One region of the Methylobacterium sp. P5_C11 genome, then DNA from elsewhere that is predicted to be linked to it. Evidence: predicted binding sites of a transcription regulator. Region 1 holds the regulator's gene; each other region holds the start of a gene.

The links. The regulator LexA, encoded in region 1, represses DNA repair genes until DNA is damaged. The targets are predictions, from matches to a motif close to TGTTCNNNNTGTGTTCNG.
Region 2: the regulator LexA is predicted to act here: its motif matches at 1,639-1,656, upstream of ACXJKQ_RS24510 (DUF3072 domain-containing protein).
Region 3: the regulator LexA is predicted to act here: its motif matches at 2,249-2,266, upstream of ACXJKQ_RS05470 (trna delta -isopentenylpyrophosphate transferase).

What each region holds. Positions count from the first base shown of each region.
Region 1 covers NZ_JBFULS010000022.1:14,219-18,489, reverse strand. Annotated here, with positions in the region: gene ACXJKQ_RS13735 (ComEC/Rec2 family competence protein) at 1-2,050, shown strand, start outside; gene lexA (transcriptional repressor LexA) at 2,044-2,769, opposite strand; gene ACXJKQ_RS13725 (hypothetical protein) at 3,045-3,494, shown strand; partial or broken gene ACXJKQ_RS13720 (IS3 family transposase) at 3,626-3,932, opposite strand.
Region 2 covers NZ_JBFULS010000067.1:18,664-22,934, forward strand. Annotated here, with positions in the region: gene ACXJKQ_RS24500 (polysaccharide biosynthesis/export family protein) at 1-682, opposite strand, end outside; gene ACXJKQ_RS24505 (Flp family type IVb pilin) at 929-1,111, opposite strand; gene ACXJKQ_RS24510 (DUF3072 domain-containing protein) at 1,355-1,630, opposite strand; gene ACXJKQ_RS24515 (gluconokinase) at 1,799-2,371, shown strand; gene ACXJKQ_RS24520 (Cof-type HAD-IIB family hydrolase) at 2,368-3,189, shown strand; gene ACXJKQ_RS24525 (lytic transglycosylase domain-containing protein) at 3,384-4,271, shown strand, end outside.
Region 3 covers NZ_JBFULS010000006.1:45,964-50,234, reverse strand. Annotated here, with positions in the region: gene ACXJKQ_RS05490 (polyprenyl synthetase family protein) at 1-24, opposite strand, end outside; gene ACXJKQ_RS05485 (putative signal transducing protein) at 193-417, shown strand; gene ACXJKQ_RS05480 (tRNA1(Val) (adenine(37)-N6)-methyltransferase) at 414-1,160, shown strand; gene ACXJKQ_RS05475 (hypothetical protein) at 1,170-1,481, opposite strand; gene ACXJKQ_RS05470 (trna delta -isopentenylpyrophosphate transferase) at 1,513-2,187, opposite strand; gene ACXJKQ_RS05465 (heme ABC transporter permease) at 2,444-3,241, shown strand; gene ccmD (heme exporter protein CcmD) at 3,252-3,395, shown strand; gene ACXJKQ_RS05455 (DsbE family thiol:disulfide interchange protein) at 3,392-4,006, shown strand; gene ACXJKQ_RS05450 (septation protein A) at 4,009-4,271, opposite strand, start outside.

The DNA.
Region 1 (4,271 bases):
CCTGGCGCCGACCCCGATCCTGGGGGCGCGGCCGGCGGCCCTGGCGCTGGCCCTCGGCGTGGCGGCCGCGTTCCTCGGCTTCGCGGCGGCGACCTGGCGGGTCGCGCAGGTCGCCGCCCCGATCCTCACCCGCACCACCATCGGCCCGCTGGTCGGGATGGTCGAGGCGCTCGACGAGCGGGAGGTCGGCGCCCGACTGATCATCCGCGTCGAGACCTTCGCGGGGCTCGCGCCGGAGTCGCGGCCGGTGCGGGTGCGGGTCTCGTTCCGCAGGACCCCCATCCCGCGCCCCGGGGACGTCGTCGCCGCCACCGCCCGGCTGCTGCCGCCGCCGGAGGCCGCCCGGCCGGGCGGCTACGACTTCGCCCGGGACGCGTATTTCCAGGGACTCGGCGCGGTGGGCTCGCTCGTCGGCGCGGTCGCGATCCGGGCGCCGACCGAGCCGCCGCCCATGAGCCTGCGCCTCGCCGCTCTGCTGGACGAGGCCCGCAACGCGCTGACCCGCCGGATCGCGCAGGCCGCAGGGGGACAAGCGGGCGCGGTGGCGGCGGCTCTTGTAACGGGCAAGCGGGGACTGATCGCGCCGGCGACCAACGACGCGCTCCGCGCCGCCGGAATCTACCACGTGGTGTCGATCTCGGGGCTCCACATGGTGCTGGCCGCCGGCGTGGTCTTCTGGCTGGTGCGGGCGGTCCTCGCCGCGGTGCCGTACTGCGCGCTGGTCTGGCCGATCAAGAAGATCGCCGCCGGCTTCGCCATGGTCGGGGTCACCGCCTACTGCGCCTTCTCGGGCTGGGACATCGCCGCCGAGCGCTCCCTGATCATGACCCTGATCATGCTGGGCGCGATCCTGGCGGACCGGCCGGCCCTGTCGATGCGCAACCTCGCGCTGGCCGCCCTGATCGCCCTCGCCCGGGAGCCCGAGGGCCTGCTCGGCCCGAGCTTCCAGATGTCGTTCGGCGCCGTGGCCGGGCTGATCGCCTGCGCCCGGCTGATCGACGGGCGGCTGTTCGTGCGCCCCGGGGCGGGGCGGCTCGGGCGGCTCGTCGGCACCGGCCTCTCGGCGGTGACCGGGACCCTGGCCACGACCCTCGTGGCCCAGATCGCGACCGCGCCCTTCGCCACCTATCATTTCCAGACGGTTCAGCCCTTCGGGCTTGTCGGGAACGCACTGACCCTGCCGCTGGTCTCCCTCGTGGTGATGCCGTCGGCGGTGATCGGGATCCTGGCCTATCCCTTCGCCCAGGACCGGCCGATCTGGTGGCTGATGGGTCAGGCGGTGGGGGGCATGCTCGTCGTCTCCGACTGGATCGCCGGGTTCGAGCGGGCGATCGTCGTCGTGCCGGCCTTCGGCACGTCGGCGCTGATCCTGCTGACCCTCGGCCTGCTGCTGGCGACGCTCCCAGCCTCGCGCCTGCGCTGGCTCGCCCTGGCGCCTGCCCTGGTCGGCCTCGTCCTCGCGGCCAGGCCGGACCGTTACGACCTCTACGTCGACCGACAGGGCGCAGGAGCCGCGGTCCGGGGGCCAGACGGACGCCTCACGGTGCTGGGCAGCCCTTCCGGCTTCGTCCTCGAGCAATGGCTGAAGGCGGACGGTGACGGACGGCGGCCCGCAACGCTGGTCGCACCGCAGGGCAGCGGCCGCTGCGACCACCTCGGCTGCACGGCGCGCCTGCCGGACGGCCGAGCGGTGGCCCTCGTCCGGGATCGGCGCGCCTTCCCGGAGGATTGCGCCCGCGCCGCAGTGGTGATCACCGGCCTCGTGGCGCCCCCGACCTGCACGCGCCCGCTGGTGATCGACCGGCGCGTCCTCACCGCCCACGGAGCGGTCGCCCTCCGGGCCGAGGGTGACGGTTTCGCCACCCGGTACACCCGTGCCGACGGCCGCGCCGTACCCTGGCGGCCGGGACCGGCACGTGAGCCGCGCCTGCGGACGCCCGTCACATCCGGGTCGGACGGATCCCACACCGCGGAGGCTCCGCCTCCGGAAACCGACGGGTCAGGCAACGGCGCCGTCTCCGGCGACGCGCCCGCCGAGCCGCTTCAGTAGCGGCGGACGAGGCTGACCAGGCGTCCCTGGATGCGCACCCGGTCGGGCCCGAGCACGCGGGTCTCGTAGGCCGGATTGGCGGCTTCCAAGGCGATCGAGGAGCCCCGGCGACGCAGGCGCTTGAGGGTCGCCTCCTCGTCGTCGATCAGGGCCACGATGATGTCGCCGGTGTTGGCAGTGTCCTGCTTGCGGATCACCACGAGGTCGCCGTCGAGGATGCCGGCCTCGACCATCGAGTCGCCGCGCACCTCAAGGGCGTAGTGCTCGCCGCCGGCCACGAAGTCCGGCGACAGGGTGATGGCGTGGCTCTGGTTCTGGATCGCGGAGACCGGCGTGCCGGCCGCGATCCGGCCCATCACGGGAATCGAGATGGCGCGGCCGGCCTCGTCGAGGATCCGCGTGCTCGCCGGTGCGGGCGGCTGCTTGGACTTGCCGCCCTCGACCACGCTCGGCGTGAACCGGCGAGGCTCTGCCGAAGCCGCGGTCGGGGGCGCCTGGGTCAGGCTCTCGGGGATGCGGATCACCTCGATGGCACGCGCCCGATTCGGCAGGCGCCGCAGGAAGCCGCGCTCCTCGAGGGCCGTGATCAGCCTGTGGATGCCCGATTTCGACTTGAGGTCGAGGGCGTCCTTCATCTCGTCGAAGGACGGCGGGACACCGCATTCCTGCATCCGGCTCTGGATGAATCGCAGGAGGTCCAGCTGCTTGCGCGTGAGCATCGACGGGGGACTCGCGGCTTGGCGGACCGCCACGTGACGGTCTCCGAAACAAATCACGAACAGGTTAAACGTTCCGCAAGTGTTCTGCAAGGGCGGGACCGCTACGCTTGGACCGGTGTCGGCCCGGCCATGCGGCCGATCCGGCGCCTCGCCGGACGGGACGGGCCGAGAAACGCATTGACGGCGCAAGCGGAGCCGTTTCAATGCTGGCCCGTGCCCCGCCGGAGAGGCGGCGGATCCGGGACGCGGGCCGGGACCAGCTTGGAATGACGCGGATGCGACGACCCGCAGCTCTGCTGCCCCTCGGCCTCGCCGCCCTCGGCCTCGCCGGCTGCACCACCGGGTTTTCCTATATCTCGCGGAACTATGTGGCGCTCACCCCTCAGGTGGTGACGATCGGCTGCAAGGAGCCCTACGAGGTCTACGATAACCGGCAGCAGCGCCGGATGCTGATCGTCTCGAACGCCCTGCGCGAATATGCCGGCTGCAACCTGAGCGAGGCGCGGATCGATCCGGAGCCGGACGCGACCCGGGTGAAGCGCTTCCGCACCGCCGCCCGGGCCTATCTCGACGAGACGGTGCGGGAAGATTGCCGGATCACCGGCGAGACCGTGTTCGATCCGCTGAAGAGCGAATTCGCCTACGCGTGCGACGCGCCGATCGAGCGGCGCGGCACGGTGGTTCCGCGCCTGCCAGGCCGCAATCCGGGTCTCGGCCCGCGCTAGCACCACTTTGGGAAATTGATATCAGGGCGGGTGTTCGAAGGCGACTTTACTATTCGGGCCGCGCGGCGTCTGCAGCCTGTTGAGGAGATCGAGGATGGCCGACGGGGCCGCTTCCGGCAAAGGGGTGGCGCTCGCGTAGGGCCTGCTCCCTTGAACTTCCGATTACCCGGGTCGCGGGGGGCCGGCCGCAGCTGGATCGGGCACGGTGGTGCGGACCCTGCGCCCGCGCACCACGACGCTGGCCAAGCCCATCGCCCGCATCAGCCGGGCGACCGTGCCGCGCGCCACCGCGATCTCCTTGCGGGCGAGCTGACGCCACGCCTTCCTGAGCCAGCAGACGCCGAAGTTCGCCGCTTGAACGCGCCGGATCTCGGCCATCAGCATCGCGTCGCGCCTAGCCCGAGCCGACAGCCGCTCCGGATCGGCCTGCCGTTCAGCGTCCTGCTCCTATGCAGCGCTGCCGAGTTCGCAGCAATCCGCAACKGAATCAAGACGAGACAGATTAAGAGAAAAAGTCCGGATAGCTCGCGTCTTTGCTGCCAAATACAAGCTTTATATTTTGTTTTTCAAAAATATAGGTACCACGCATGACCTAAAGCTGAGTATATAGACGGATCATTACGCTACCCGTGCGTCTCTCCCGCGAACGCGTCGAGACCCGTGAGAGTCCCGCCATCCGTCCCGAGCGAACATATTCGCGGTAATATTGGTCACGTTCAAAAGTCGATCTGTTTTGATCGACCAATACGGCAAGACCAGAAACACTCGGCTCACTTT
Region 2 (4,271 bases), on a different contig from region 1:
TGGCGGTGAGCGGCCCGCGCGAGAGCCGCACGAAGGTCTCGTTGACCGGGGCGCGGTTGCCGCCGGCGGCGGCGATGACGTCGAGGATGCGGTCGCCGTGGCCCGAGAGCGGCAGGCGGGCGCCGGCGGCGCCCTCGCCGGTGACGGTCACCGCCTGGCTGATCGGCCGGGTGACCGAGACCAGCACCTGCGGCTGGATGGCCTTGCCGGCGAGTTCGTTCTCGATGAGCGTCTGGACGTCCTGGGTGCGGCGGCCGGCGACCTTGATGCGGCCGGCATAGGGTACCGAGATGGCGCCGTCGCGCCCGACGGGCTGCTCGGGGATGAGGGCGGATTTGGAGCCGGCGGAGAAGCGGTCGGCCACCAGCGGRCCGGAGAACAGGCCGCCGGAGCCGGCTTCCCAGACGGAGACCGAGACCATGTCGCCGATGCCGATGACCGGCTCGGAGGAGGGGCGGTGGTCGCCGAAGGAGGCGAGCAGGCTGTCCAGGGGCCGGCCGCGCAGGGCCTCGACCACCGAGGGGGTGACGTCGATGATCTCGTAGCGGGCGAGCATGCCGCCATCGGCGGTGGCCACCTCCGCACCGGCCTGGATCGCGCTCGCCGTCGGACCCGCCGCGGGCAGGTACGTGCAGCCCGACATCGCCGTGACGGCGAGCAGGACGTAGGGAAGTTTGCGCATCCAGATGTTGCCCATCGGTATTGCCGAGCCTGTGCCTAGCCCATAGCCGCCCGGGTGTCCGTAGCGGGTGAGCCACACCTCGCCCGCCACGGCCGAGAGCGCCGAGTCATCCTCGTTAAGCACAGCTTTTTCGGGGCGCTCGGGGAAAAAAGGCCGGGCACACGCCAGACGTCGGCAATATCGGGATACAAAAGCGAACTGGAGCGGGGTGTTCTCGCGCGCCACGATCCGGGTGGGGACGGGCGTTCAGTTCGACTGGGTCACGGCGGCGCTGATCGTATCGTAAACGACACTGACCCGCGACGTGTAGAACCGAAGGCTTCCGACGACGGCCAGGAAGATCAGGCCGGCGATCAGGGCATATTCAATGGCCGTGGTTCCGCGCCCGTCCCGGGAAAAGCGCACCGCCGCGGCCCCCAGTCGATCCATCGGACCGGACATCGACCGCGTTCGGACCGCGCGCCTTCCGATACTGCCGCGCCCCGGCTCGTGCATGGTCGAACGCGCCTTCACTTCCAGTCGCCTGCGTGGCCTCACGCACCGCCAGTCACGGTAGCCCCCCGGCGATTGCCGCCGGCTTAATGAAGTGCTCGAAACAGGGCGGTTGCGGCGGTTCCAGCTGGGATATGCACCGGGAAGGTCGCGGCCCGTGGGCACGCGACCGGGCGCGGCTCACGCGTGGCCGGCCTTGTGGCGGAGATCGTCGATTCGCTTCGAGGCCTCGGCCTTGTCGAGATCCGGATCGAACGCCGCCGGCTCCTTGGCTTCCTCGGACAGAGTCTTGAGATAGGACGCCTGCGCCCCGGTCATCGGCTCTCCGCCGGTGGTCCACTGGTCCGGATCCTTGATCTGATTCGACACGTCCTTCGGATCGGTCTTGGGATTGTCCCGAGAGGCCGCGGCCTTCGGGTCGGACTTCGAGGGCGCCTTCGCGGTCGTCTGTGCCATGGCCATTCTGTTCCTGAAATGTTCCAATTCGCTTCGGGGAACGCGCGGTCGACGGTGCGGTTCCTCCGCGGCTGGAGGCCGTCCGGCTGGCGGGGGCGATCTTCCCTTCTTCGCGTCCGCTCCTATTGATGGGGCGTCCGGGGTGCCGGGGAGTCAGGGGTGGTCCAGATGACGTCCCAATCGCAGCCGGCGCCCGATGCCGCCGGCGCCCAGGTCCTCGTGGTCATGGGCGTCTCGGGCTCCGGGAAGAGCACCGTGGCGGCGCTGATCGCCGAGAAGCTCGGCTGGATCTTCGTGGATGGCGACAGCTTCCACACGCCGGAACACGTGGCAAAGATGCAGGCGGGTCACGCCCTCGACGACGCGGATCGCGCGCCGTGGCTGGCCCGGATCGCGGCCTGGATCCGCCAGCGTCTCGCGGCCGGGGAATCAGGCGTCGTCGTCTGCTCGGCCCTGCGCCGGGCCTACCGGAACGTCCTGATCCAGGGCAGCCGGCGGGTGCGCCTCGTCTATCTGGACGGCGACAAGGCCCTGATCGCGCGGCGCCTCGCCGGGCGCCAGGGCCACTTCATGGCGCCGCAGCTCCTCGACAGCCAGTTCGCCGTCCTGGAGGTTCCCGGCCCCGACGAGCATCCGATCGCGGTCGGGATCCTCGAACCGCCCGGGGCGATCGCCGACCGGGTCGTGGCGGAGCTCGCCGCGGAGGCGCGCGGGACAGCGAGAAAGGGTCTGACGCGATGACCACGGAATCCGGCAAGGCCGCGGGGATCGCGCTGGTGATCTCGGACGTCGACGGCACCCTGGTCACCGGCGACAAGCGCCTGACCGCGGCGACGGTGACGGCCGTGCGGCGGCTGCGCGCGGCCGGGATCGGGTTCAGCATCGCGTCGGCGCGGCCGCCGATCGGGCTGCGGAGCCTCGTCGCCGAACTCGATCTCGACCTGCCGATGGGCGCGTTCAACGGCGCGAGCGTGGTCCGGCCGGACCTGTCGGCACTCGAGGAGCGCACCATCCCGGAGGCAGCGGCCCGGTCGGCGCTCGACCGGCTCCTGGCCGAGGGGCTCGACGTCTGGGTCTTCACCGGAGGCGCGTGGTGCCTGCGCGATCCGGCCGGCCCCTACACCGACCTCGAGCGCCGCACGATCGGGACGGAGCCGCGTGTCGTGGCCGATCTCGGGACCCTCATGGGAAGCGCCGCCAAGATCGTCGGCGTCAGCCGCGACCCCGCTCATCTCGCTGCCTGCGAGGCGCGGATCGGCGCAGCCCTGGCGGACCGCGCCACCGTCCACCGCTCGCAGCCCTACTACCTCGACGTGACGCCTCCCCATCTCGACAAGGGCCGGTTCGTCGCATGGATGAGCGCGCATCTCGCCATCCCGCCCGAGCGGATCGCCACCTTCGGCGACGCCGGCAACGATCGTCCGATGTTCGCGCAGAGCGGCTTCTCGGTGGCCATGGGCAATGCCGAGGCGGCCGTGAAGGCGGCCGCGCGCGCCGTCACGGACGGCAATGACGCGGACGGCTTCGCCCGCGGGGTCGAGCGCTTCATCCTGCCCTGAAAGGCGGAGAGCGTCCGCTCGCCCCCCCGAGGATTGCCCCGCCGAGCCCTCCACAGGGCGCAGGCCTGTGGCGTGCGGATCACAGACGCCGCCGACACCCCGGCCGCCCACAGGCTGCCGAACCGGGGCCGCTTTCCGGCCTCATTTGCCCGCGACCTAGCTTGACCAGAGAACAAGCAGCACCGGGTCTCGGAATGCATCGCCTAATCCTGGCCGCCGCCCTCGCGGTCGTGCCCGCCGTCGCCTTCGGGCAGGGCGCGCACGACAACATCGACGCGTTGATCGAGCAGCAGGCCAAGGCGAACGGCGTTCCGGCAAGCTTCGTCCACGCGGTGGTCAAGCGCGAGAGCAACTACAATCCGCGGGCCAAGGGCGGCAGTGCCCTGGGCCTGATGCAGATCAAGCACGCGACCGCGCGCAGCCTAGGCTACACCGGCGATGCCGCGGGCCTGTACGATCCGGCGACGAACCTGCGCTACGGCGTGGCCTACCTCGCAGGCGCCTACCGCACCGCCCAGGGCAATATCTCCCAGGCCTACCAATACTACAATCGCGGCTACTACTACGCGGCCAAGCGCCAGGGCATCTCCACCGAGGTCGCCGCGGTGGTGGCGCCCGTGGCGGCTTCGGCCAGCGCCCTGGCGAGCCTGTTCGGCGGCGGCGCCGCCGACACACGGACCGCAGCCGCTTCGGCCCTGGCCTACGCACCGACCCCGACCGCGGTGGCGGAGACACCGACCGAGTCGGTCGAGGTGCCGCTGCCGCCCCGCCGCCCCGCCGCCCTGGCCGGCGCGACGATTCAGCTCGCCAGCCTGTCCATCGAGCCGGTCGCCGCGACCCCGGCCGCTCTCGCGCCGACGGCTTCGGCGACCGCGGCGCAGGCGGCAGAGGCCCCGGCCGTGGAGGTTCCGCTGCCGCCGCGCCGGCCCGCGGGCCTGGGCAGCGCGGTCGCGGGAACCGGCGCGTCCCCGGCGCAGATCGCGGAACTCCGCCTCTCGCCGCAGGCCACCGCCCCGATGCCCCTCGCCGCCGCACCGGCACCGGGGGCCGAGGCGACGGCCGAAGCGGTCGAGGTGCCGCTG
Region 3 (4,271 bases), on a different contig from region 1:
CGGATTCTCGATGGAGAGGGCCATACCCAAGATCCGTGACCTCCAGACCGGTCGCCCCACGGGGGGCGGGCGATCCCTTCGCACGCGCCCCGCGGCGCCGCAACATCGTCCCGGGCTGGATATGGGGTGCCGACCGCGCGGATCGCGCGCGACGAAACCGCCGATCCGGATCTTCACGGGGGCCAACCCGCGATGATCGAGCTGATCCGCGCCAACGATGTCGTGCTGATCGGGTTCGCCCGCTCGGTCCTTGAGGCGGCCGAGATCCCGGTCCTCGTGGCGGACAGCCACATGAGCCTGATGGAGGGCTCGATCGGCGTCTTCGGACAGCGTCTGCTCGTCGCGCACGACCACGAAGCGCAGGCCCGGCGGCTGCTGGCCGATGCCGGGATCGCCCACGAGTTGCGCCAGCCGTGACATCGGAGCCGGACGCCTTCCTCGGCGGCCTCCTGCGCCTGCATCAGCCTCCCAAGGGCGCGCACCGGGCCGGGACCGATGCCGTGCTGCTCGCTCGGCTGCTCGTTCCGGGGGCCGGGGATCGGGTCTGCGATGTCGGCGCCGGGACCGGCGCGGTCGGCCTCGCCTGCGCCGTGCTGGTACCAGGCCTCAAGCCGACGCTGGTGGAGCGAGACCCCGCCCTTGCCGAGCAGGCGCGGGCGAACGCAGCGTGCAACGGGATCGACGCGCAGGTTCTGGTGGCCGACGTCCTCGCCCCGGCAGCGGAGCGCCGCGCCGCCGGCCTCCAGCCGGACGGGTTCGACGTGGTTCTCACCAATCCACCGTTCTTCGCGGCCGGCAGCCACCGCGCGTCGCCCCATCCCGGCCGGGCCTCCGCCCATACCTTTGCGGAGGGTAGCCTGGAGGCCTGGATCCGCGCCTGCACGGCGATCCTGCGGCCCGGGGGCCGTCTCGGGCTGATCCACAGGGCCGACGCGCTCCCGGCCTGCCTGGATGCCCTGAAGGGGCGCTACGGCGGCCTGGCGATCCGCCCGGTCCATGCCCGCGGCGATACGGCCGCGATCCGTGTGCTGATCACCGCGACCCGGGGCAGCCGCGCGGCGGCGGCCCTGCTCCCGCCGCTGGTACTGCACGGTCCCGACGGCCGTTTTACCCCGGAAGCCGAAGCGCTCCATCGCGGCGCGCCCTGGCCGCCGCGCTGACCGGACGGCTCACGCCGCCAGCGCGACAGACTCCGCGACGCGGATGCCGAGGAACCGCTCGACCTCCGGGAGATCCGGAAAGGCGAGGAATTCCGGGCGCAGCGGCTCGGGCAGACCCTCGAAATTGAGGCCCGGAAACGTGTCGGGATGCGGGTAGAGCTGCCAGGACGCCCCGGGCTCGACCGGCGGGAACAGGATCGCAACCTTCTCGGACCCCAGGCGGACGATCCGGGTCGGGCTGTAGGACAGGGTCTCGATGCTCCAGCCGTGGCGGGAATCCCGGCGGGCCTTCATGGTGCGGCGGCTCGTCGCGCGATGCATGGCGGTCTCCTTCGGTGGGGTGAGAACAGGTTCAGGCGGCGCTGCGGCGACCCGATCGTTTCGGCCAGCCGAGCGCCACGAGGCGCGCCTTGGCGTAGTCGCGCACCTCGTCGCGGGTGCCGGGAGGCATCGTCGCCAGCACGGCCTGGGTGTCGCCATCCAGCATCAGGTCGGTGACCGCGTTGATCGTCCCGGCCGCGTCGATGCGGCGCTTGAGGTCGCCCTCGGCCTCGGTGACCTCGTCGAAGGCGGGTGGTTCCTCGAAATCCTCGTCCACCGCCCGGACGGGAATCTGATGGGCGCGGAACTCGTCGGCCTCCTCTTCCGAGTAGACCAGACCGTGTAGCTCGATGAGCTTGAGGATGACGCGGTCCTTCCCGCGCTTCTCGGCCATCGCGTAGACGTAGGCCGCCTGCTTGCCTGAGACGCGGTAGTTCACGTTGACGAGGGCCTCGCCCATCGACCACTCGACGCGGTCGGTCCCGGGCTTCGCGCCGGGCAGGCGGCCGGTCACCAGGATCACGGCCTCGTCCCGCTCGGCGCGGATGACCGTCGGCGGCTCGAACACGATCCCGGCCTGCGCGGCGATGCGCTCCAGGGTCTTGTGGTAGATCACCGCGGTCCCCTGGACGCGCCAGACGTTGCCCCCGAAGGGCTCGCCGTAGCGGACGAGGATGTCGGCGATCTGCTTGTCGGCGGTTCGCATGCGGGCTCGTTCCGGAAAATTTCGACGGCATCATCCACAGGTTTGTTGGATTTTGCTCTTTTGTTCTCTTTTTGTTCGTATCTATATGCGCAATCTGCCCGCCATGCGCAAGGGGTCGTGCGTCGGGTTCGTGGTGCGCGTGCCGCCGCGGCGTCGCGCCTCCGAAGCGCCGGACGGACGCGGCCAGACTTCGCATTGTTGCTGCACCGCACCTTAGGGTAGACCCTTGGCGACGATGTCCGAGACCGCAGCCGCGATGACGCCTTCCCTCTGGACCCGCCTGTCCAATCCCAGCCACTTCATGCGGTGGTCCGGGGTGCTGGTGCCTTGGCTCACGGCCCTGTCGCTCGGCGTCCTGGCGCTCGGCCTGTACCAGACCTTCTTCGTGGTGCCGCCCGACTACCAGCAGGGCGAGACCGTGCGGATCATGTACATCCACGTCCCGGCCGCGTGGCTCGGGGTGTTCTTCTACGGGGCGATGAGCCTGTCGGCGATCGGCACCCTGGTCTGGCGGCACCCGCTCGCCGACGTGGCCCAGCGGGCGGCGGCGCCGATCGGGGCGGCCTTCACGCTGATCTGCCTCGTCACCGGTTCCCTCTGGGGCAAGCCCATGTGGGGCACCTATTGGGTCTGGGATGCGCGGCTGACGTCGATGCTGATCCTGCTGCTGATCTATTGCGGGATCATCGCCCTGTGGCGGACCCTCGAGGATCCGAACCGCGCCGCGCGGGCGGTGGCGATCCTGACCCTCGTCGGCGCCGTGAACCTGCCGATCATCAAGTTCTCGGTGAACTGGTGGTCGACCCTCCACCAGCCGGCCTCGATCCTGCGCATGGGCGGCTCGACCATCGATCCGTCGATGCTCTACCCCCTGCTGATCATGATCGGCGCCGCGACGCTCGGCGGGACGACCCTGCATCTCTACGCGATGCGCACCGAGATCATGCGACGCCGGGTTCGGACGCTCACGATCCGCGAGGCCGAGCGCCTCGACCGCGCCCAGCCGCGCATCACCCCAACACCGGCGCCGATGCCGGTCGGCCAACCGGTCTAGGATCGCGGCGATGGATCTCGGGTCTCACGGCGGCTTCATCCTCGCGGCCTACGTGTTCACGGCGGCCGTGATGGTCGCCCTGGTCGGCAACGCCCTGCGCGACCGCCGGGCGCAGGTGCGCGCCCTGAAGGGCTTCGGCGAGGACCGGCGGTGACCGCGCCCCTCGACGAGACCACCGGACCGGTGCCGCCGGTCCGCCGCTCGCTGCTGCTGATCGTGCCGGCGCTCGCCTTCGCGGCGCTCGCTGCCGTGCTGTTCCTGCGCCTGCGCTCCGGCGTCGACCCGGCCGCCCTGCCGTCCGTGATGATCGGCAAGCCGGTGCCGCAATTCGCGCTGCCCGCCGTCCCGGGGCTCACGGCTGGCGGCGCGCCCGTGCCCGGCCTGTCCAGCGCGGATCTGAAGGGCCAGATCACGGTGCTCAACGTCTTCGCCTCGTGGTGCGCCCCCTGCCAGGTGGAGCACCCGATGCTGATGCGTCTGGCGAAGGAGCCCGGCATCCGGCTCGTCGGCATCGACTACAAGGAGCCGAACCCGGAGGCCGGGCAGCGCTTCCTGGCGCGGCACGGCGTGCCGTTCAGCGCGGTGGGCGCCGATGCCGGCGGCCGGGCGGCGATCGATTTCGGCGTCTACGGCGTGCCCGAGACCTTCATCATCGGGCCGGACGGTGTGATCCGCGACAAGCTCGTCGGCATCCTCACACCGGAGAACTTCGCGAGCGTGCTCACACGGATCCGCGCCGCCGGCAAGGTCGCGGCGGCGCAGTAGGCTTACGCCTCCGGCTGCGGGTTCTTGCGCTCGTAGCGGGTCAGCAGCGGCGTCTGCGCCAGGGCGAACAGCACGGTGATCGGCATGATGCCGAACACCTTGAAGTTCACCCAGAAATCCTCCGTCTGGGTCCGCCACACCAGCTCGTTGAGGGCCGCCAGGACGAAGAAGAACACGCCCCAGCGGAAGGTCAGCTTGCGCCAGCCCTCGTCGGTGAGGCTGAACATCGAATCGAGCACCACCGACAGCAGCGAGCGCCCGAAGG